3 regions of the Bacillus sp. CPT56D-587-MTF genome follow, and region 2 is predicted to be linked to each of the others. Evidence: riboswitches for the same ligand, from Rfam matches in the RefSeq annotation. Region 2 holds a riboswitch; each other region holds the start of a gene.
The links. Region 2 has a riboswitch for thiamine pyrophosphate ahead of tenA (thiaminase II). Riboswitches for the same ligand answer to the same signal wherever they lie in the genome.
Positions count from the first base shown of each region.

Region 1: linked by a shared signal. The riboswitch ahead of tenA (thiaminase II) and the one ahead of tenA (thiaminase II) in region 2 are both predicted to bind thiamine pyrophosphate.
Region 3: linked by a shared signal. The riboswitch ahead of thiT (energy-coupled thiamine transporter ThiT) and the one ahead of tenA (thiaminase II) in region 2 are both predicted to bind thiamine pyrophosphate.

Region 1 covers NZ_JBYTEF010000001.1:373,881-381,110, reverse strand. The annotation lists gene AC3WVZ_RS01975 (ABC transporter permease) at 1-620, opposite strand, end outside; gene AC3WVZ_RS01970 (ABC transporter ATP-binding protein) at 620-1,369, opposite strand; gene tenA (thiaminase II) at 1,338-2,033, opposite strand; TPP riboswitch at 2,119-2,222, opposite strand; TPP riboswitch at 2,283-2,394, opposite strand; gene AC3WVZ_RS01960 (SH3 domain-containing protein) at 2,664-3,818, shown strand; gene AC3WVZ_RS01955 (hypothetical protein) at 3,824-4,156, shown strand; gene AC3WVZ_RS01950 (DUF3965 domain-containing protein) at 4,397-5,548, opposite strand; gene AC3WVZ_RS01945 (CBS domain-containing protein) at 5,869-6,288, opposite strand; tRNA gene AC3WVZ_RS01940 (tRNA-Glu) at 6,417-6,488, opposite strand; tRNA gene AC3WVZ_RS01935 (tRNA-Asn) at 6,490-6,564, opposite strand; tRNA gene AC3WVZ_RS01930 (tRNA-Ile) at 6,573-6,649, opposite strand; tRNA gene AC3WVZ_RS01925 (tRNA-Trp) at 6,660-6,730, opposite strand; tRNA gene AC3WVZ_RS01920 (tRNA-Thr) at 6,737-6,809, opposite strand; tRNA gene AC3WVZ_RS01915 (tRNA-Phe) at 6,820-6,895, opposite strand; tRNA gene AC3WVZ_RS01910 (tRNA-Asp) at 6,904-6,979, opposite strand; tRNA gene AC3WVZ_RS01905 (tRNA-Met) at 6,983-7,059, opposite strand; tRNA gene AC3WVZ_RS01900 (tRNA-Ser) at 7,080-7,172, opposite strand; tRNA gene AC3WVZ_RS01895 (tRNA-Ser) at 7,228-7,230, opposite strand, start outside.
Region 2 covers NZ_JBYTEF010000001.1:2,241,890-2,249,119, forward strand. The annotation lists partial or broken gene AC3WVZ_RS11435 (esterase/lipase family protein) at 159-1,399, shown strand; gene AC3WVZ_RS11440 (homoserine dehydrogenase) at 1,487-2,512, shown strand; gene pdxR (MocR-like pyridoxine biosynthesis transcription factor PdxR) at 2,602-4,050, shown strand; gene AC3WVZ_RS11450 (D-alanine--D-alanine ligase) at 4,055-4,969, shown strand; TPP riboswitch at 5,043-5,148, shown strand; gene tenA (thiaminase II) at 5,276-5,965, shown strand; gene AC3WVZ_RS11460 (DUF3937 domain-containing protein) at 6,363-6,626, shown strand; gene AC3WVZ_RS11465 (heterocycloanthracin/sonorensin family bacteriocin) at 7,185-7,230, shown strand, end outside.
Region 3 covers NZ_JBYTEF010000001.1:4,449,687-4,456,916, reverse strand. The annotation lists gene srtD (class D sortase, LPxTATN-specific) at 80-700, shown strand; gene AC3WVZ_RS23005 (response regulator transcription factor) at 740-1,429, shown strand; gene AC3WVZ_RS23000 (sensor histidine kinase) at 1,426-3,279, shown strand; gene thiT (energy-coupled thiamine transporter ThiT) at 3,487-4,155, opposite strand; TPP riboswitch at 4,242-4,343, opposite strand; gene AC3WVZ_RS22990 (FeoA family protein) at 4,538-4,765, shown strand; gene feoB (ferrous iron transport protein B) at 4,762-6,750, shown strand; gene AC3WVZ_RS22980 (FeoB-associated Cys-rich membrane protein) at 6,767-6,937, shown strand; gene AC3WVZ_RS22975 (lipoprotein BA_5634 family protein) at 6,974-7,230, opposite strand, start outside.

The DNA.
Region 1 (7,230 bases), 1.9 Mb from region 2:
TTACTGAAATATCCAAGCCCAGCTTGTGCACCGAGCCATTCTCCAATTGCTGCTCCGATAACACTAAGCGGAACTGCAATTTTTAAAGCTGAGAAAAAATAAGGAAGAGCAGACGGCAACTTTAATTTAAGAAAAATATCTCTTTTTGTTGCTCCATATGTAACTAAGAGCTCCTCCCATTCTTTTTTCGTACTACGCAGTCCATCATACGTATTGACCGCAATTGGGAAAAACGTAATTAAAACTGTGACAACAACCTTACTCCAAATTGTATATCCAAACCATAAAACAAATAGCGGAGCAAGCGCAGTAATTGGAATCGTTTGTGAAGCAACTAATAATGGATAAAATGCTCTTTCCATCCATGTACTCGCATTCATTAACATCGCTAGCCCTACACCTAATACGCTAGAGATAACAACACCTATTAAAACGACGTATAACGTTGCAGGTAAATGAACTGTAAATAATATGTCTTTTAGTTTCCATATCTTCATTACAATCGCAGACGGTGACGGTAAAATGTACATCTCATCTACAATTCTTGCTCCTATTTCCCACACAGCTAGTAAAATACTAGAAAGTGTAATAGCAGGAACTAATTCTTTCAATCGGTTCATCACACAAGTACCTGCCTTTGTAACATACTAAGAAGCTCATCTTTCAGCGCTAATACTTCCGGTTTATATAAATCTTTTCGTGTTCTGTTATGATCAAGCGGTACAGTCCGCTCAGTCAAAGTCGTTATCGGCTGCTGTTCCACTACTAAAACTCTGTTTGAAAGAAATAACGCTTCTTCAACATCATGAGTAATGAATAAAATTGTTTTTTCCCACTCTTGCCATTGTTCAAACAACCATTCTTGCAAAGAGGTCTTCGTTAAAGCATCCAACGCACTAAATGGTTCATCTAACAGCAATATCTCCCCGCCTGTTAATAAAGTTCGAATAAAAGATACACGTTGTCTCATCCCACCAGATAAATCTTTCGGATATTTTTGCTCATACCCTTGCAAACCAAATTTATGTAACAGTTCCTTTGCCTTTACTTCTGCTTCTTTCTTCTGTACACCTTGGCACTCTAGCGGCAGGGCAGCATTCTCAATAATTGTTCTCCACGGCAAAAGCATATCTTTTTGCGGCATATATCCTACAGGATGGTTCTTTGTTTCTGTCAGTTCTATCTGTCCAGTACTTACCTTTTCTAGACCTGTAATAAGGCGAAATAAAGTACTTTTTCCACATCCACTCGGTCCGATAATACTGACAAACTCTTTCTCATATATAGAAGCATTTAATTCATGGATGATTGGTTTCTCATCGTAATGAAAAGAAACATTATGAAACTGTAGTATGTTCTTGCTCCTCAAATCCCCACATCTCCTTACGATAGGACATATCCCAGAATAAATATTCAAATCGACTGGAATATAAGAAGATCTCCTCTAATCTTTCTAGTTCTTTCTCAGACTTTCCAACTGCCATTTCATTTAATAAATCTATTAACCAAATACAAAGATTACCGTATTCTTCCGAACTATATCCTTGAATCCACTCACCAAAAAACTCATGATCTCTTGCTCCAGGAATATCATTTAAACGCTTTCCAATTTCCCAATAGCTCCACATACATGGAAGAAGCGCTGCTATTAATTCCGCAAGTGTGCCATTTTGAGATACAGACATCATGTAATTTGTATAAGCTAAATTTTTAGCAGATGGTTTCGCAGACTCTATCTCCTCTATAGAAATTCCAAGTCTTTTTGCATATTGTTTATGGATTGTCATTTCGCCATTTAATATTCCATCAATTTGTTCAGCGAACTTTCCCATTACTTGTGGATTCGTTGCTTTTACAACACCAATCGCATATAACTTTGCATAATCTAGCAGATATAAATAATCTTGAATAATATAATACTGGAATTTATCTTTTTCTAACGTGCCATCTCCCATACCCACTACAAACGGATGATTATGACTCATCTCCCAAACCGGTTGCACAGTTTCTAATAATCTATCGCAAAATTTCATTTCTCTATCCCCTTTCAATATATGTATCTAAATAAAAAACCACTTCTATATATAAGAAGTGGTTACAGCAAATAAAGTTATACATTTATTCGATGTTCCACTTCCCTTCGCTAGTATTACCTAGATCAGGTGTTGTAAGGGTTAAGGATTATTCCTCTCTCAGCAAGTCAAGCACCCCTAGTGGTTTCAATATGAAATTTTCAAATAAAAAAGCCCCGTTTCTATACGCAAAGAAACGGGGACTCATTGTTAGTGTCCGAATTGCTTCCCTACGCTAGCATAATCTAGATCAGGTAATAAAAAGGATCAAAGGCTTACGGCCTACTCTCAGCTGGCAACACCAGCTCTCCTAGCAAACTATAAAATTATCACTGTCAGTATAACACCCTAATAAGACATCATCAACTTTTTTAATTTTCTTAATTGCCAACATAATATCAAAATTATACAATACATACATTCTATTTTAGAAAATAAAACCCCAATTAATTGTATAAAAAGGAATCATTATCCTCAAAAAATTTATTTTTATATTGATTTCATATTACATTTATGTGAATACCCCCACTATATTATATCTTTATACTATAATAAAATTACAACTATACAACTAGAGGAGGTCTCTATTCCATGAATATGAAAGCTACTGCTTTAACAGCAACTACTGTAGCGATTGCTTCTTTACTTCCTTCTATGGGTGAAACAAATGTACAAAAAGCAAACGCTGAACAATTATCTAATATTAAAACTGGGTATGTCAAAGTCGATCAAGTAGCATTACATACAGAAGATAACGTAAAAAGCACATCAATTGATACAATTCGCTTTAATACAAAAGTGAACATCATTGAAACAACTAATGGTTGGTATAAAGTATCTGTTCATAATAAAGTAGGTTATGTACAAAAAGATGCTATTTTACTAAAAAACAAACTTCAATCTAATGATCAATACATCGTTAATGCTAATGCATTAAACGTTCGCTCTGAACCTAATTTAGAATCTTCCATTTTAGATGTATTACCAAATGGTAAGTTTATTACCGTTCAAGAAGATCAAGGCGAATGGTATAAAATATCACATAATGGCCAAACAGGTTACGTACAAAAAGCATTCATCTCTAATGGTTCACAACCCTTAGTAAAAGGAATCACCGTTCAAAATAATACAAAATATACTGTTGCAACACCTAATCTAAATGTACGTAGCACAGCTAGTACAAGTAGCGCTCTACTCGGTTCATTACAAAACGGTACTCAAGTACAAGTAGTAGAAACTGTAGGTACTTGGTATAAAATTCGTTTTGGCACAGGATACGGATATGTAGCAAAACACTATGTAGTACAAAATCAACCACAAGCTAAAACAGATCAGCCTTCATCAATTCCAGCTGCTTTCAAATTCCCCGCTCAAGGAAGAATTAGCTCAACCTTTGATATACGCTGGGAACAAATGCATTATGGTATAGATATTGCCGCTCCAGGAAACGTCTCTATCCAAGCTGCTGCTGCAGGTAAAGTTGTGAAATCTTATTATTCAGCTAGCTATGGCAATGTTGTTTTCATTGCGCATCAAATCAATGGGAAATTATATACAACTGTTTATGCTCATATGAAGGATCGCACTGTACAAGCTGGTGATCAAGTACAGACTGGACAATTAATAGGTCATATGGGAAACACAGGTCATTCATACGGGCAACATCTTCATTTTGAATTACATAATGGAGAATGGAATTTTGAAAAAACAAATGCAGTAAATCCACTGCCATATTTAGTTAGGTAAATTGTATGCCACGCAATATACCTCTTATAATTGAATACGTAGCCTTTTTAGGTTTAATCTGTTGTTTAATCATTTACAATACAAACATTGTATTTTTATCTATTATTATTGCTTTTGTTGCATTAGAAATTATGATGGAATCATTTCAAGTGCAACTAAAACAAAAAATTGCCCATATTTATAATGCTATTTTTCTTTTGAGTGCTCTCATAACAAATATAATTAGTAATGGCTTTTATTTATCTACTGTATTTCCAGTATTCTTTATGGCTGTTTTATTATTTGTAGCTAGATATATTAATGTCCCTTATAACCAAAAACAAGAACAAGAAGCTTAGAAAGAGGAGACACTGTGTACCAATCTTTCAAAGATGCTCCAATAAAATACATATTGCATTTGTATAAGAAAGCCAATACTTTTTTTGGTATACAAGGAAGTTATACTGCACAACTTCTCCTATATGGAATGTTGTTTCTTGTCTTAATCACTTTCTCCTTGTTTTACTAACAAAAAAGGATCTCACATAAACTGGAGATCCTTTTTAATTTATATTAATTTTTCATATCGAAAATATTGTTTATCCACAAGCATATTTTTCATAAATAAAGCTTAGATTATATTTTTTCTCTAAGCTCATTCGTTGTTCGTCATCGCACCAATAGAAAAGAATATCATGAATCGTTGCGTAACGCTTATTTTTAAGAAATAGCCTAAAAAATGATGGTAAACAATCATGTAATTGTATAAATATATAATTGCGTAGTGTTTCTTCTTTATATTCAATGCCCTTACAAATATACAGTAATTCTTCACAATAATATGCATGCTGTGGAACTTGTATCATTTCGAAAAATGGCACATAAGATAGTAGCTTTCCAATAAAATGACCATATCGATCCATTACTCCTATCGTCATATGCTCCATCATTTCTTTCATCACATATAAATAATCATCTACATGCGTTGTCTTTAATGGGTCTAAGCGATCGGAAATTTGAGATAATACAGCTCTTTGACATGCTAAAACTGCCTGACTAGGTCCATAATATGATAGGAAATCTGTACACTTACGATATTTCCGTAATAAATCATGTGTATACAAATCATATACAAAAGTATTACAATACATTGCTAAACTCATCATATCACTATTTAATTGCTCTTTTGATAATGATTTCGCTCTCTTGCACATATAAAAGAATGTAAATTCCAATACTTCTTTATGAGATAATAAATGTTTACAATCGGTTATACACTTCTCATTAAATTTAACTCTATCCCAAATTTCAATATCCCTATCTGTCAATTCACCTATACGATATTTAATAATTAAATAATTTAAAGCAACTGATTGCGTCAAAAGATCCCATGTTTCATATTCCAATGAAGTATGAACAAACTCAGCTAATCCTTGCGCTATCATAAAATCATTTGCCTCTTCATACCAACCAATCTCTTGGCATAAGCGAAGAATACGCACTAAAGTTGGAATTTCATCTTTATGAAACTGCGGTAATTTCTTTGCTTTATTCATGCCATATACGATAAATGCCGCTAAATTTTCTTCTTTATAAAATTCTTTCTCTTTCCATACTAATATAGTTCGTTCTTTCCCCTCACCTTTTGGGTGACAAGGTACAAGCAAAGAAAATAATTCAGCGAAATTATTTGGTTCTATATATGTATCTGTAACCAAATTCCAATTTGGATCGCCCTGTACAGCCTTCATATAATTCCCCTTCCCTTTTCATCTATGTAGGAAATATTAATTTATTATCGCACCACTAAAAATTAATATTGTTATATTCAAAATCTCTCATAATGCTTATATCTATCAGTATATCATCTTTTCTCTTATTAAAAATTAAGAATAACAAATTTTAAAAAATGTCGAAATTATTAACCACATACTTATTATATAATGTCTCAGATACATCACGCTAACATATTAGTTTAATCCATATATACTAGAATAATGTATCTGAAATTTATATATAATTTAGCTCTTTATGAGTGACCATTAAACTCTCGGTTAATGAAAGTTTCAATTTACTCTGTACGCTCTGAGATTTCGCTCAAGGCAAATCCAGCTTGATCATCTGCTGATTCCCTTATAGCTAAATCTCCTAGTGCTAACATGCCAATAAGTTGACCACTATCAACTACTGGTAATCGTCTAATTTGATGCTGTGCCATTAGCTCTGTAGCTTTTTCAATAGAATCATTTGGAGAAACTGAGATAATATTTGTTGTCATTACATTTGTAATCTTATTAGATCCAGGATGTTTTTCAGCAATCCCTCGAACGACTAAATCACGATCAGTAACAAGCCCAACAACTTGCTCATTTTCAACAACAGGAATTAATCCAATCGATTCTTCCTTCATTTTTACAGCTGCCTCATATACATTGTCTAGCGGTGTACAATGTACAATATGGGTACTCATTAAGTCTCTCACTCGTGTCATTATGATTTCCTCCTTTTTATACATACCATAGCTTTTCCAAAATTCCTTTATTTATTTCTGGAAAGTAACGTAATAAAAAGGATTAACAAAATAAAAAAGAGCCAGCATAATGCTGACTCTTTTTGGTATGACCCGTACGGGATTCGAACCCGTGTTACCGCCGTGAAAGGGCGGTGTCTTAACCACTTGACCAACGGGCCATGGCTCCGCAGGTAGGACTCGAACCTACGACCGATCGGTTAACAGCCGATAGCTCTACCACTGAGCTACTGCGGAATAATATATGGTGGGCCTAAATGGACTCGAACCATCGACCTCACGCTTATCAGGCGTGCGCTCTAACCAGCTGAGCTATAGGCCCATATACTTTACAGGGGCAGTAGGAATCGAACCCACACTGGAGGTTTTGGAGACCTCAGTTCTACCTTTAAACTATGCCCCTAAATGATGCCGGCTAGAGGACTTGAACCCCCAACCTACTGATTACAAGTCAGTTGCTCTACCAATTGAGCTAAGCCGGCATAAAAAAAATGGTGGCTCGGGACGGAATCGAACCGCCGACACGAGGATTTTCAGTCCTCTGCTCTACCGACTGAGCTACCGAGCCAACATAAATGGCGGTCCCGACCGGGGTCGAACCGGCGATCTCCTGCGTGACAGGCAGGCATGTTAACCACTACACCACGGGACCATTTGGTTGCGGGGACAGGATTTGAACCTGCGACCTTCGGGTTATGAGCCCGACGAGCTACCGTGCTGCTCCACCCCGCGACAATATAAAGTTTTAAAAATGGAGGAGGTAGAGGGATTCGAACCCCCGCGCGACTCTCGCCGCCTGTCGGTTTTCAAGACCGATCCCTTCAGCCGAACTTGGGTATACCTCCATGAAGGAAAAAATAAATATTTTATTATTATATGTCTAAGCCATTAAAGAAAAAATGG
Region 2 (7,230 bases):
AAGTAAATATTTACTTGAATTAATATTTATCAACATTTGTATATGTTTTCTATATATACAAAGTATATAAAATACTTTACATTATGTTTAAGTTGTTAAATTATTCTGTTAATTAGTTAAAAAGAAAAATGTAAACGTTTTATTAGGGGGGAGAAAGTATGGGGAAGTTATTTTTAAAAATATGTTTTTTTGCATTAGTGACCGTATGTTCATTCGCAGCGAAAATATCATACGCTGAAGAGAGGCAACAAAATAATTATCCTATCATATTGGTGAATGGATTTGCTGGATGGGGTAGAGAAGAAATGCTTGGCGTAAAATATTGGGGTGGTGTTCATGATATACAGGAAGATTTGAAACGAAATGGTTATACGGTACATACCGCAGCTGTTGGACCTGTTTCTAGTAACTGGGATCGTGCATGTGAATTGTATGCACAAATTAGCGGTGGGACAGTAGACTATGGTGCAGTCCATGCTGAGAAACATGGACATAATCGTTTTGGCAGAACTTATAGTGGTTTTGCGCCGAATTGGAGTGAAACAAATAAAGTTCATTTAGTTGGACATAGCATGGGTGGACAAACGATTAGAACATTAGTACAGCTATTAAAAGAAGGTAGTCTTGAAGAAAAGAATTATGTGAAAAATCACCCAAACACCAAAATATCACCACTATTTGAAGGCGGAAAATCATATGTTCATAGTGTTACAACATTAGCAACCCCTCACAACGGTACAACACTTGCGGATGGGAGTCTTCTACTGCCGTTTGTTAAAGATTTACTCATTACAGCTGCAAGCTTTGGAGGAAACAATAATTTACATTATATGATTTTAAATTGGATCAATGGGGTATAAAGAAGAATGCTGGAGAGTCCTTTTTCCAATATAGTAATCGTATTCTAAATAGTTCACTTTGGAAAAATACAAAAGATATAAGTCAGTGGGATTTAAGTACAGATGGTGCAAAGGAGTTAAATAATTGGGTAAAGACGCAACCAGATGTGTATTATTTATCCTATAGTGGACATGCATCACAAGCAGCACCTATAACAGGTTTACATTTGCCTCATATAACGATGAATAAAGTGTTAATGGGAAATGCATTTTTCTTAGGTTCTTATGCGAGATATGAAGAAAACCGTCCGCTAGTTGATACTTCTTGGTGGCAAAATGATGGTGTAGTAAATACAAATTCCATGATTGCACCATCTTCTAATGTTGCTGTAAATAATAATGAGTCATTACAGGTTGGAAAATGGAATCATATCGAAACGAAAGCGAATTGGGACCATCTCGACATGGTAGGGTTAAGTGTTTCAGACTCGTTAGGTTTTTCTAGCATTCAAGAGTTTTATAGAACAATTGCTGAAAAGCTATCACGTTTACCGAAATAGGTAATAATAAAGCGCTCTCGATGGAATTCGAGAGCGCTTTATATTATATTGAAAGAGGGATTTGGTAGAAAAATATGGGGGGATATTATGAAAATTCAAGTTGTATTATCAGGATACGGAACAGTAGGCAGAGAGTTTATAAAATTATTAAATGAAAAATATTCATATATATATGAAACATATGGGATTCAATTAGTTGTAAGTGGCGTATTAGGGAGAAATATTGCAATACATAATGAAGAAGGCTTATCTCTTCATCATTTATTGATGTATGGTGGCGGTACCGCTGCAATTGAAAAATATTTAGAGTATCATCCGAAGGAACGTGCAATAACTAGCATAAGTGGTACTGTATTGGTAGAATCAACGGTTACAAATCTTAAAGATGGAAATCCAGGGAAACAATATATGAAACAAGCGATTGAGAAACAGATGGATATAGTAGCAATTTCTAAAGGTGCGCTCGTTACAAACTGGAGAGAAATAAATGAAGCAGCAAGAGGCGCAAATGTACGAATTCGATATAGCGGTGCAACAGCCGCTGCACTGCCGACACTAGATATCGGACAATTTAGTTTAGCCGGTTGCAGTATTGATAAAATAGAAGGAATATTAAATGGAACAACTAATTATATTCTTACGAAAATGTATGAGGAAGATATGACATTTGAAGAAGCGCTGAAAGAAGCACAAAATAAAGGGATTGCTGAGACAAACCCTATATTAGATATAAGTGGTTCAGATAGTGCGTGTAAATTGTTACTTTTGACTAACAGCTTAATGGAAACAGAGAAAACACTTACTGATATACATATAAAAGGAATTGAGCACGTTACAAAACAGCAAATACAAAACGCTAAGGAACAACATAAAATTATTAAATTAATAGCATCAATATATAAGGATGAGGGTGGCAATGTGAATTTAAATGTTGAACCGTGCGAAATAGAAAAAGATCATCCGTTAGCAAATGTAAATGGGACCGAAAAAGGAATTACATTCTTTACAGATACGATGGGACAAGTTACTACAATTGGTGGGGCTTCTAATCCACGAGGCGCTGCAGCTGCAGCTTTAAAAGATGTAATTAACTTATATCGAAAAGATTTGTAAGACCGTACCGCCCTTTATAAAAAATACATATGTCGTGGACCTTTTGAGAATGAAATAAATATGCAAAAATGATTGCAGGGGGTAAGGAATTGTTTAAGGATTTTAAAGTTGTTAAAGATCGTCCAGTTTATATTCAATTAAAAGACTATTTGAAAAAGATGATTATGAAAGGGCATTTGCTCGGGGATCAAAAAATCCCATCAACAAGGGAACTAAGTGAATTACTAAGTGTGAGTAGAAACACTGTACTCGCTGCTTATGCAGATTTAGAGCAAGAAGGACTCATTTATGCAGTTAAAGGAAAAGGGAACTTTGTTGCGAAGGTGGATATATCTAACACTTCGTCTGTTGAAATAGATTGGAAAAATAAACTTAATACAGTGACCGCATTAGCGGACGAATTAGATTTAATGAAACATGGTGTTCGTTGGGCAAAGGAAATGATTGTTTTTAATAGTATAGCCCCGGATGAGAAGCTATTTGATGTTGAAAATTTCAAAAGAGCTTTTCTTACTCGTATGTCCATTGAAGGGGACATCGTATTGAACTACGGATATGCAAAGGGATATAGACCGTTAATGAATTATTTACTTCATTACATGGAAATGAAAGGTGTAGACATTTCGAATAAAGATATTCTAATTACAAATGGATTTACAGAAGGGTTGGATATTGTACTCTCTTCTTTATCAAAAAAATCCGGGCGTGTCATTTGTGAGAATCCAACTCACCACGCTGCACTTAAGCTTTTCCGTTTACATGGACTTGAAGTTCATGGGATTGATATGCATGAGGATGGTATTGATACGAATGAAGTTGAAAAAAGTTTGCGTGAAAAAGATTTTGATTTTGCTTATTTAATTCCTTCTTATCATAATCCAACCGGTATTGTTACGAGTTCAGAGAAAAGAACGGAATTGATGAGGTTATTCTCAAAATACAAGGTTCCTATTATAGAGGACGGATTTAATGAAGAATTACGTTATTCAGGTTCACATTTAGCTCCATTATTAACTTTTGCGGGAGCTGGCAATAATGTGATTTATATTAGTAGCTTTTCAAAGGTACTTTTCCCTGGTTTACGTGTAGGCTGGATTATTGCAGATAAAGAGCTGATTCATTATTTAGAAAGCGTAAAAAGAGCAAGAACGATTCACACATCTACGCTAGATCAAGCTGTTCTGTTTCAATATTTACATGAGGGATATTTTGAAAAATATTTAAAAAAGGCAAGATCTGTTTATAAGAAAAAATATGAGTTAGCTGTCGGGGCATGTAACCAGTACATTCCTTTTAAAAGAATGACTGGAGATGGTGGACTTCATTTATTTATAGAGCTAGAAGAGCATATGAATGCCCGCACACTTTTACAAAAGTGTTATGAGAAAGGCGTTACGTTTTCACCTGGAGATGTTTTTTACTCTGATGGAGAAGGAGCGAACACTTTCCGATTAGGTTTTTCGCGCTTGAAAGAAGAAGAAATAGTTCGGGGAATTAAAATAATTGGTGATACATTAAAAAATGAAATTTGGAGTTGAGAAAATGAAAATCGGTGTTATTATGGGCGGGGTATCGTCTGAAAAACAAGTTTCAATTATGACGGGGAATGAAATGATTGCTCATTTAGATAAAAATAAATATGAAATAGTTCCAATTACATTAAATGAAAAAATGGATTTAATTGAAAAAGCGAAAGACATTGACTTTGCGTTGCTCGCATTACACGGAAAATACGGAGAAGATGGGACAGTTCAAGGAACACTGGAGAGTTTAGGGATTCCTTATAGCGGAAGTAATATGTTATCTAGCAGTATATGTATGGATAAAAATATTTCGAAAAAGATTTTACGTTATGAAGGTGTAGAAACACCAGATTGGATTGAACTTACAAAAATGGAGGATCTAAAGCTTGACCAGTTAGATAAGTTAGGATTTCCATTAGTAGTAAAACCAAACTCTGGCGGATCGAGTGTCGGAGTGAAAATCGTTTACAATAAAAATGAATTGATCTCAATGCTAGAAACTGTATTCGAATGGGATTCTGAAGTAGTAATTGAGAAGTATATAAAAGGTGATGAAATTACATGTTCAATTCTGGATGGAAAACAGTTACCTATAGTTTCAATTCGACATGCAGCCGAGTTCTTTGACTATAATGCAAAATATGATGATACTAGTACAGTTGAGGAAGTTATCGAACTTCCAGCAGAAATTAAGGAACGTGTAAATAAAGCGTCACTTGCTTGTTATAAAGCATTAAAGTGTAGTGTTTATGCAAGAGTTGATATGATGGTGAAGGACGGAATTCCATATGTAATGGAAATTAATACATTACCAGGGATGACACAATCAAGTTTATTGCCAAAAAGTGCAGAAGCAGCGGGGATTAGTTATAGCAAACTATTAGATATGATTATTGAAACATCATTAAAAGTTAGAAATGAAGAAGGGTTTTAAGGAGATTATATAACGAATTCTTTTGACAGTTTCACGAAGTATGCTATGATGAATACATTATAAAAACAAAATATTTATCCACTAGGGGGGCCTTTTATAGGCTGAGATCAAATGTGATTTTGAGACTCTTAGTACCTGATCTGGTTAATGCCAGCGTAGGGAAGTGGGAAAGACGTTGCTATTTAATGAGTAAATAAATACTGTCAATTTCACTTTCTTTACGCCTGTAAAGAAAGTTTTTTTATTTTACAGCTTTAATAATTGTGGATAAATACTTATATTTTATACATTATTGGAGGGATTTAAATGACTTTTTCACAATCATTACGTAAAGAAGTAGATTCAATTTGGGAAGCGAGTTTTAACCATCCTTTTGTAAAAAAACTTGGTGAAGGAACGTTAGATTTAGCTAGTTTTCGTTATTATGTGCTTCAAGATTCATATTATTTGAGTCATTTTGCTAGAGTACAAACTTTAGGAGCTGCAAAAGCTCTTGAATTAGAGACGACAGCTCGTATGGCACATCATGCTCAAAATACATATGAAGCAGAGTTATCTTTACATGAGAATTTTGCTAAAAAACTAGGGATAACGAAAGAAGAAAAAGATAATTTTATTCCTGCGCCAACTGCATATGCGTATACTTCACATATGTATCGTGCTGCGTATGAAGGGCATTTAGGAGATATCATTGCAGCAATTTTACCTTGCTATTGGTTGTATTATGAAATTGGCGAACGCTTAAAAGAGTGCCAGCCGGAAGAGCCAATTTATAACGAATGGATTTCTGCTTATGGATCTGATTGGTTCCGTACGCTAGTTGAAGAACAAATTACACGTTTAGATACTATCGCTGAAAAAGTAACAGAGGCAGACCGCAAACGTATGAAACAGCATTTTATTATTAGCAGTCAATATGAATATTCATTTTGGGAAATGGCTTATACATTAGAAAAGTGGCCAGTGGATACAGACGTAAAAGACGTAATTGGATAAAGAATAGAAGTAATGTTATAGATAGGTCTGGATCATACCTATCTATATATTTTTTCTTGTCAAATTTGCGTAAAGTTATTAGTGCTACGGATATGGCGAAATAGAATATCGATAATTTAGCTCATTTACTTGTCTACGCATTAACTGGATAAACTTCTGTCACATTTATTTTACAATTAAAGAACGTAAATGTTGGTGGTATGAAGTTAAATAAGAAAAGAAACCCGAGCTATTAGCTGTAACGGAGTTGTTTTTTCTTCGCAGGAATTCCTAAATTATCATGGAATGTTGTTAATACGATATGCAAATATGCATATCGTATTTTTTTGAGTTCTTTATGTGTTAAAATTAGATATAAATATATGGAAATATAAAGAAGCAAAAGCAGGAATATCCAATGAATTTTGAGAGGTGTTATATGTTTACAAATAAGAAATTAATTCGATTTGGTTTATCGTTGTTTGTATTTTTAGGGATAATTAATTTTACAATCAGCTATTTCCAAACATATCTTGAAACAGCAGCAGATATTAAATGGGTAATTCCAGAAATTTGGAAAACCATTTTGCTAGATGTTCCTCAAGGTATACTTGTTCTTTTAGGCGCAATTGCTTTATATGATTTCACAAAAGAGGCATCACAAAAAGACGCATCAATCTAAGTGTGTCTTTTTTCTATTAGGAATTTCATAGAGAGTTTTGCTGGAGAAATAGAATGAAAAGCCCTAATTAGGGCTTTTTTCTTTGTAGGAATTTCTTATCTGTCATAGAAACCGGTCACTTGGAGGTGTTATAGCGAAAGCCATTTACAGTACAGAAAAATCTAAGCAGCACACGGAAATATATAGGACATGGCATCATAATTATTGAGAAATTAATTGAACTTAGTAAGTATGAAGATATGACGCTAGAATTCATATTTTTTAATTTTTATTTATCCCGCTATTTGCCGGGCAGTAAGCCCCCCACCTCAAAATTCAGCGGAAGCAAAGAAGTTAGGTAGGGGATGAACAAAACCCCACTGATTAAAGTTTCACTTTATAAAAATGAGCCCATAGCAAAAATAGGTATATGAACAAGGTGCATCATTTAGTGATAAGTCATACTTTGTTGGTGTACGTATTGAACTTAGTTTGTAGCGCTATTCCTACTTAGATGTAACGAACAGAAACATAGGGAAGCATCGATGAGGTTGTATTTTATAAACGGAGGTTATGAAAATGAATCAGTTTCAACAAGAACTACAAGCGCTAAGTCTTAATGATT
Region 3 (7,230 bases), 2.2 Mb from region 2:
TTCCTATAAAGAATGGGATAATTTCATATATTAAAAATGGTAGGTTACTCCTACCATTTTTGGCATGGAGGAATGAAGAATGAAGTTACTCAATTATATCGGTATCATATTGATGGCTATAGGGCTATTCATGGGATCCTATTATGCTGTGGAATGGTATAAAGGAAGAAGCTCTGCCGGGCAATTAACTGCAGAAGAAATAAAGAGTCTTAAAAATATACAAGATACTCAACTTTCTCGTGAAACACCTGTAACTTCTCAAGTGCCTTCTTCTCAAACAGAACATAAAGAAGGAGAAAAGGTAGCGATGTTAAACATACCAAAAATAAAGAAGAAGTTTTCTATATATTGGGGAGCGGATGATACGACTTTGAAAAAAGGAGTGGGTATGTTCGTTAGTGATTTAACGACAACTCCATCTGGAGGGGGACATACTGTACTAAGTGGACATCGAGATACTGTATTTACAGATTTAGGAGAGTTGAAAGAAAAGGATACCCTTGTTTTAGAGTATGATAATAAAACGTACACATATGAAATTCAAAAGACATGGATTACTCATGCGGATGATCGTACTGTTATTATAAAAAAAGAAGAACCGATATTAACACTGACAACTTGTTACCCATTTAATTATATAGGGAATGCACCAGATAGATATATTATCGAGGCGAAGTTAACTGGCAGTTATTCAAAGTGAAATTATAGTTTCTGAAAGCGGGAGGGGGATATATAAATTATGTCAAAAAATATTTTAATTGTTGAAGATGAAGACATATTACGTGAAATATTAAAAGATTATTTTTTAAGTGAGCAATATGTAGTGTTTGAAGCGAGGGACGGGAAAGAGGCTTTAGTTGTATTTGAAGAAGAAGAGGTTGATTTAGTTATTTTAGATATTATGTTGCCAGAACTCGATGGATGGTCTGTTTGCCGAAGAATTCGAAAGACGTCCGAGGTGCCTATTATTATGCTGACGGCGCGCGTAGATGAAGACGATACGTTACTTGGTTTTGAACTTGGGGCAGATGACTATGTGACGAAGCCGTATAGTCCGCCAATTTTATTAGCAAGAGCGAAAAGGTTATTAGAAAGCAGAAAAGTGACAAAGCAACTTTTAGAGAATGAAGATGATACATTATCAATCCACGGTATTCACGTTCATTTTCCGTCTCGCACTGTTACGGTAGATAGAACCGATATTAATTTAACGCATACAGAATTTGAAATATTAGCGTATTTCATGAAAAATCAAGGAATTGTTTTAACGCGAGAGCAACTCATTTCAAGAATTTGGGGATATGAATTTGCTGGCGATGATCGAACGGTGAATAGCCATATTCGTAATTTAAGAAATAAATTAGGAGAGAAAGCAAAGTATATTACAACTGTAGTACGAACTGGTTATAAATTTGAGGGGAATATATGAGAAAAGGGATTGTTCTAAAATTATTTACTCTTACAACAGCATTATGCATGTTAATTTTAGCGACGATATTTATTGGACAAACGATATTTTTTAAACAATATTATGCGAATCGAAAAGTGGAAGATATTAAAGTGAATTTAAATTCCTTTGAGAAGAACTATTTAAATCATGCAGGAAATGCAGAAGAAATTCAGAAACTAGAGCAAGACTTTTTAAGAGAAAATAATACGTGGATTACGACATTAGATAAGAACGGGAATTTAAAACATGCAGATGATTTTTATTTTGAGGTAACGATAGATCGTAGGCAACAAAAGAGCTTTGGACAACAAATATTTAAAATTCCTTTAGGCAATCTCGTCAATATAGAGGAGATTGATAATAAATTATCGGAGCATTTTTTAGGGCAAGAAATTTATTTTTCTGGAGTGAGAAAAGAAGATAGTTTTATTCCATTCTCTTTTTCTTTATCTAAGCAGAATTTAAGCGGATCTAATAAACCGTTAGAAAAAGCATTTAATGAGAAAATGAGTAAATTAAATGAGGAGAAAAAGAAAGCAGCTGTGGAACAACTTGGTAAGGAAAAGAAGCCGGCTGTTCGGGAGCAAGCTGCTCAAGAACCAGATGTTTACATAGGAGGGCGTGTTACGAAAGTACAGTTTCCAGATGTAAAAGGCCCCGTAAATCCAATTTATAAAAACACTTTATTTTTGGATAGTATAAAAGAATTTCAAACGGATGTGTTACTAAAAGAGAGTAATCAAATAGAGTATTCAACAAAGACAATGGACTACGAAAAGAATGATATAAAATATAAATTATTAATGAAACCAATAAAAGAAAAAGACGGATCGGTAACATATATTTATGCGATGGCTTCTTTACAGCCGGTAGATGAAGCTGTACAAATGGTGCAAGATTATTATATCTATATCATTGCATTTGTAGTCGTTCTTATTTTTTTAGCTTCGTTCTATTACTCAAAACAAATTGCAAAGCCATTATTGAAAATAAATGATACAACAAAGAAAATAGCGCATTTAGACTTCACAGAAAAAATACCGATTACTTCGAAAGATGAAATTGGAGATTTATCGAAAAATATTAATGTGCTATCAAATAAACTCCATTCGCATATTGGACAGTTAGAAGAAGATATTGAAAAGGAAAGAAAGTTAGAAAAGACGCGAAAAGAATTCATTTCTGGTGTTTCACATGAATTAAAAACACCGCTAAGTATTATGAAAAGCTGTATTTCTATTTTAAAAGATGGGGTAGCTGAACATAAAAAAGAGTATTATTTTCAGGCAATGGAGAGAGAAGTAGACAAAATGGATACGTTAATTTTGGATATGCTTGAGTTAGCTAAATTTGAATCTGGTACATATAAAATGAAAAAAGATTCGTTTTATATTGATACAGTAATTGAAGGTATATGTGAACATCTATCTGTGGAAATAGAGAAAAAAGAACTTCATATTCATAAAAATATAAGTTCATTTGAAGTGATTGCAAATCAAGGCCGGATTGAACAAGTCATCGTGAACTTCATTACGAATGCTATACGATATACACCAAATAAAGAGGATATTATTATTTCTACAATAGATGAGAAGAATCGTATAAAAGTGTGCATTGAAAATAAAGGTACTCATATTGAAGAAGAGCAATTAGATAAAATTTGGGATCGTTTTTATCGCGTGGATACAGCTCGTCAGCGTTCACAAGGTGGGACGGGGCTTGGGCTTGCTATTTCAAAGAATATTTTAGAACTACATGATGCTGAATATGGGGCAGAAAATACAGAAGATGGTGTATTATTTTATTTCTATTTACCGAAAAAAGCGTAGACAATATGATCTATGCTTTTTTAATTTATTTTCATATTATCTTTACCTAATCTTTATTTTTAATCAGTATAATTTGTTTAGAATATGAGGTTATGTAAGGAGTCGATGAACCGTGCATAGCAATTGGCTAAGTATAATGGTATTTATTTTCTTTTGCGCATTTATTGTATTTTTAATTGATATTACGATATGAAAAAAGAGCGCTCATTAAGCACCCTTTTTTTGTGTATTCATTTGATAAGCACTGATGCTTTTGAATAATCGTGGTGAAGTGATAAATAAAAATATAAGTAAAACGGTACATAAAATAAAAGAACCAAGCATTGTACTTCCATTTACGATTAATGAATATAACACAGCTGATTGACCTTTCGGCGCATATTGTTCCCAGAAAATAATGCCGGCAATAAAGTGGCAGAAATAGCGAGCAAAGCTACCGATAAATGTAGCAAGGATAATATAAGCAAGGACTTTCTTACCCTGATTTTGTTTTGATGAATGTTTGTCTTTACGGTTACCTAAATTTGATTGTTCTAAGCTATTTTCATTGGATGTTAAAAGTGCTTTTTGAATTGGACGATAGAATAAGCCAGCAAATCCGATAAAAGCAAAGGCAATGAAGTACTCAATGAATGCTTGAACAGGTGTTAAAATATAAGCATCTCCCACGACAATTTGTAATAGTCCCCAAACTAAACCGCCTAAGAAAGCTGATTTAAAGCCCCAGCGGTAAGCAATAATAAAAATAGGAATCATAGCGAATGAGATAGAACCGCCTGTTGGAAGTTTAAGTGATAATGGTAAAATATCGATAATCATGGCGAAGGCTGCAAGAATAGCAGATTCGATCATCGCTTGTAAATTGGTGTTACGCATGTTGTCTCCCCCTAAATCCAAGTTGTACAAAAAAGAATAGATATCATAGGAGGATACGAAATACGTAAATAAAAATGAGGTATGTATTTCGGACGTTTGCACAATCCCTGCGTTAGCATTAACTAACAGGTTCGAAGGGTCGGAACGAAGTGTTCCCTCTCAGCGGCATGGCTCCCCCAGTGATAACGAAATTCTTTATTTGTTATTGTTTATTGTAAGCGAAATGGATGAGAATGGCAAACGAATACAGTATGACAATAATTGAAATAGAATTGTAGCGAAATGTTAATAAATATGAAGCAAAAGGGTATAGTACAAGAGAAATAGGGTGTGGTATAATTTTTTTGAAAATAATTATCATTCTCTTCTGAGGGGGAAGGTTATGAGCTTAGTAGATATTAAAATTGGAGAGAAAGTGTTAGTAAAAAGTATTCAGTCTTTAGATCAGCTATTAAAGCGTAGACTAGCTGCTTTCGGTCTTGCTGAAGGAAGCGAACTTCGCCTGAAACAGAAAGCGATGTTCAAAGGTCCTTGTACATTGGAGTGTCGTGGACAGTTAATTAGTATTCGTCATTGTGACGCGAAAATGATAAAGGTGGAATTAGCGTGAATAAGGTAGCTTTGCTAGGGAATCCGAATACAGGGAAGACATCATTATTTAATGCACTTACTGGTTCTTATGAATACGTAGGAAACTGGAGCGGTGTAACAGTAGAAAAAAAGGTTGGTAAATTAAAAGATAGACAAGGAACATTAATTGATTTACCAGGTGTTTATGATTTAAATCCAGTTTCACGTGATGAAGGTGTTGTAACAAACTTTCTATTAACAGAAGAATTTAATCATATGTTAAATATCGTAGATTCCTCGCAGTTTGAAAGAAATATGCATTTAACGTTGCAGTTACTTGAATTTGGTAAGCCAGTCTCAATTGGTTTAAACATGGTTGATGTGGCGAAGCAAAGAGGAATTGTCATTGATGTAAAACGATTATCAGAGCTATTAGGTGTAACAGTCGTTCCTGTTGTTGCAAGAAGTGGAAAAGGCTGTGAAGAACTGCTTACGACTCTTAAAGAAAATGACAAAAAAGAGAAAAAGCCATTCCTTATTTCATATGGTGTACAAATGGATGAAGGAATTGGAGAAGTAATTGCTCTTTTAGAGACAGCGAATTACGAGCATCCGAGATGGTTAGCACTTCAATTTTTAAGCAATAACGAAGTAGTAGAAAAAGAAATGAAAGCATTACCAATTTATAAGGAACTCATAGCCATTCGATCTCGCTTAGAAGGAAGACTTGATTGTACGTTAGAAGAGCACATTTACAAAACTCGTGAAGCGTATATTGAAAAGTTAAAAACAAATGTTATGAAGCATGAGAAAGAAGGGAAAATTCCTTTTTCAGAAAAAATTGATAGATTAATTACACATAAAATTTTAGGACTTCCAATCTTTTTAGCAGTTATGTTTTTTATTTTTCAGGTTACGTTTACGTGGATTGGTACACCTTTATCGGATATGTTAGATGAGTTTTTTGGTGGCCAGCTTACGGATTGGGTGACGGCTGGACTTACAAGTATTGGAGCTTCTGATTTTATTCAAGCACTAGTTACAGAAGGTATTATTGCCGGTGTTGGTGCTGTATTAGTATTCGTACCACAAATCTTTGCACTATTCTTTTTTATTTCATTATTAGAAGACTCAGGGTATATGGCGCGAATTGCAGTTGTTATGGATAGAATTATGGAGTTTTTCGGCTTAAACGGAAAAGCTTTTATTCCGATGATTATCGGTTTTGGATGTAACGTTCCAGGTATCATGGCTGCGAGAACGATTGAACAGGAAAAAGAACGTTTACTTACCATTTTAGTAACACCATTTATGTCTTGTTCAGCACGATTACCTGTATATGCATTATTTGCGGGCGTATTTTTCCCGCATAGTCAGGCGACTGTTGTATTTTCTTTATATGTTGCAGGGATTGTTCTTGCGTTATTAGTTACAAAAATTATGTCTCTTACAATTTTGAAAGCGGAAAAGTCTATTTTCGTAATTGAATTACCGCCTTACCGTGTGCCACAAGCAAAAACATTATGGCTAAGCACGTGGGAGAAAGGAAAAGGATTTGTTCGTAAAGCTGGTACATTCATCTTTGGTGGTTCGGTTGTCATTTGGTTATTAAACTATGCAGGTCCATCAGGATTTGGCGTTGATATGGGAGACAGTTACTTAGCGATGATTGGTGGATTTATCGCACCACTATTTGCACCGCTCGGCTTCGGAACGTGGCAAGCTGCAGCATCCCTTTTAACAGGATTTTTAGCGAAGGAAGTTGTCGTTTCTACAATGGCAATTATTTATGCAGTTAAAGAAGATGTGCTTGGAAATGTAATGGGAGCACATTATACAGCATTATCAGCTTATGCATTTATGTTCTTTATTTTATTATATGTTCCGTGTTTAGCGACGGTAGCTGTTATTAAACGTGAAACAGGATCAGCGAAGTGGACGATTTTCTCAGTCGTTTATCCACTCGTAGTTGCTTATGTATTAACGCTCATTATATACCAAGTTGGATCCTTACTCGGATTCTAGAAGGAGATGTATTGTGATGATGGTCAATATTATAATTGGAGCTATCATTTTTGGTTATGCAGCATATACGTTAGTTAATTTTGTAAAGAGAAGTAAAAAAGGAAAATGCGCGGCATGTTCTTTAAATAAGTCATGTCAGTCGCAAACTTGTAGCCCGGATATGGAGCAAATTGCTCATAATAAATAGAAAAAAGCTTTGCGAATTTCGCAAAGCTTTTTTGTTTTACTTTTTAATTTTTACAAGTTGAGAAGCTTCTACGCCTTTGTAACCAGGGAATTCTTTACTTGGGTCTTTATCAAATTTTAATACACCTACAGATTTTTCATCACCTTTTACATTGCTGTAAGTTGCGTCATCGACAATCGCATACATATCTGTATATGCACGACCACTTCCGATAATTGTGTTGCCTTCATATTTTAATTTTGCCCCATCAAGTGCAGCATTTTCTACTTTTTCTTTTGCAAATAATACACCTT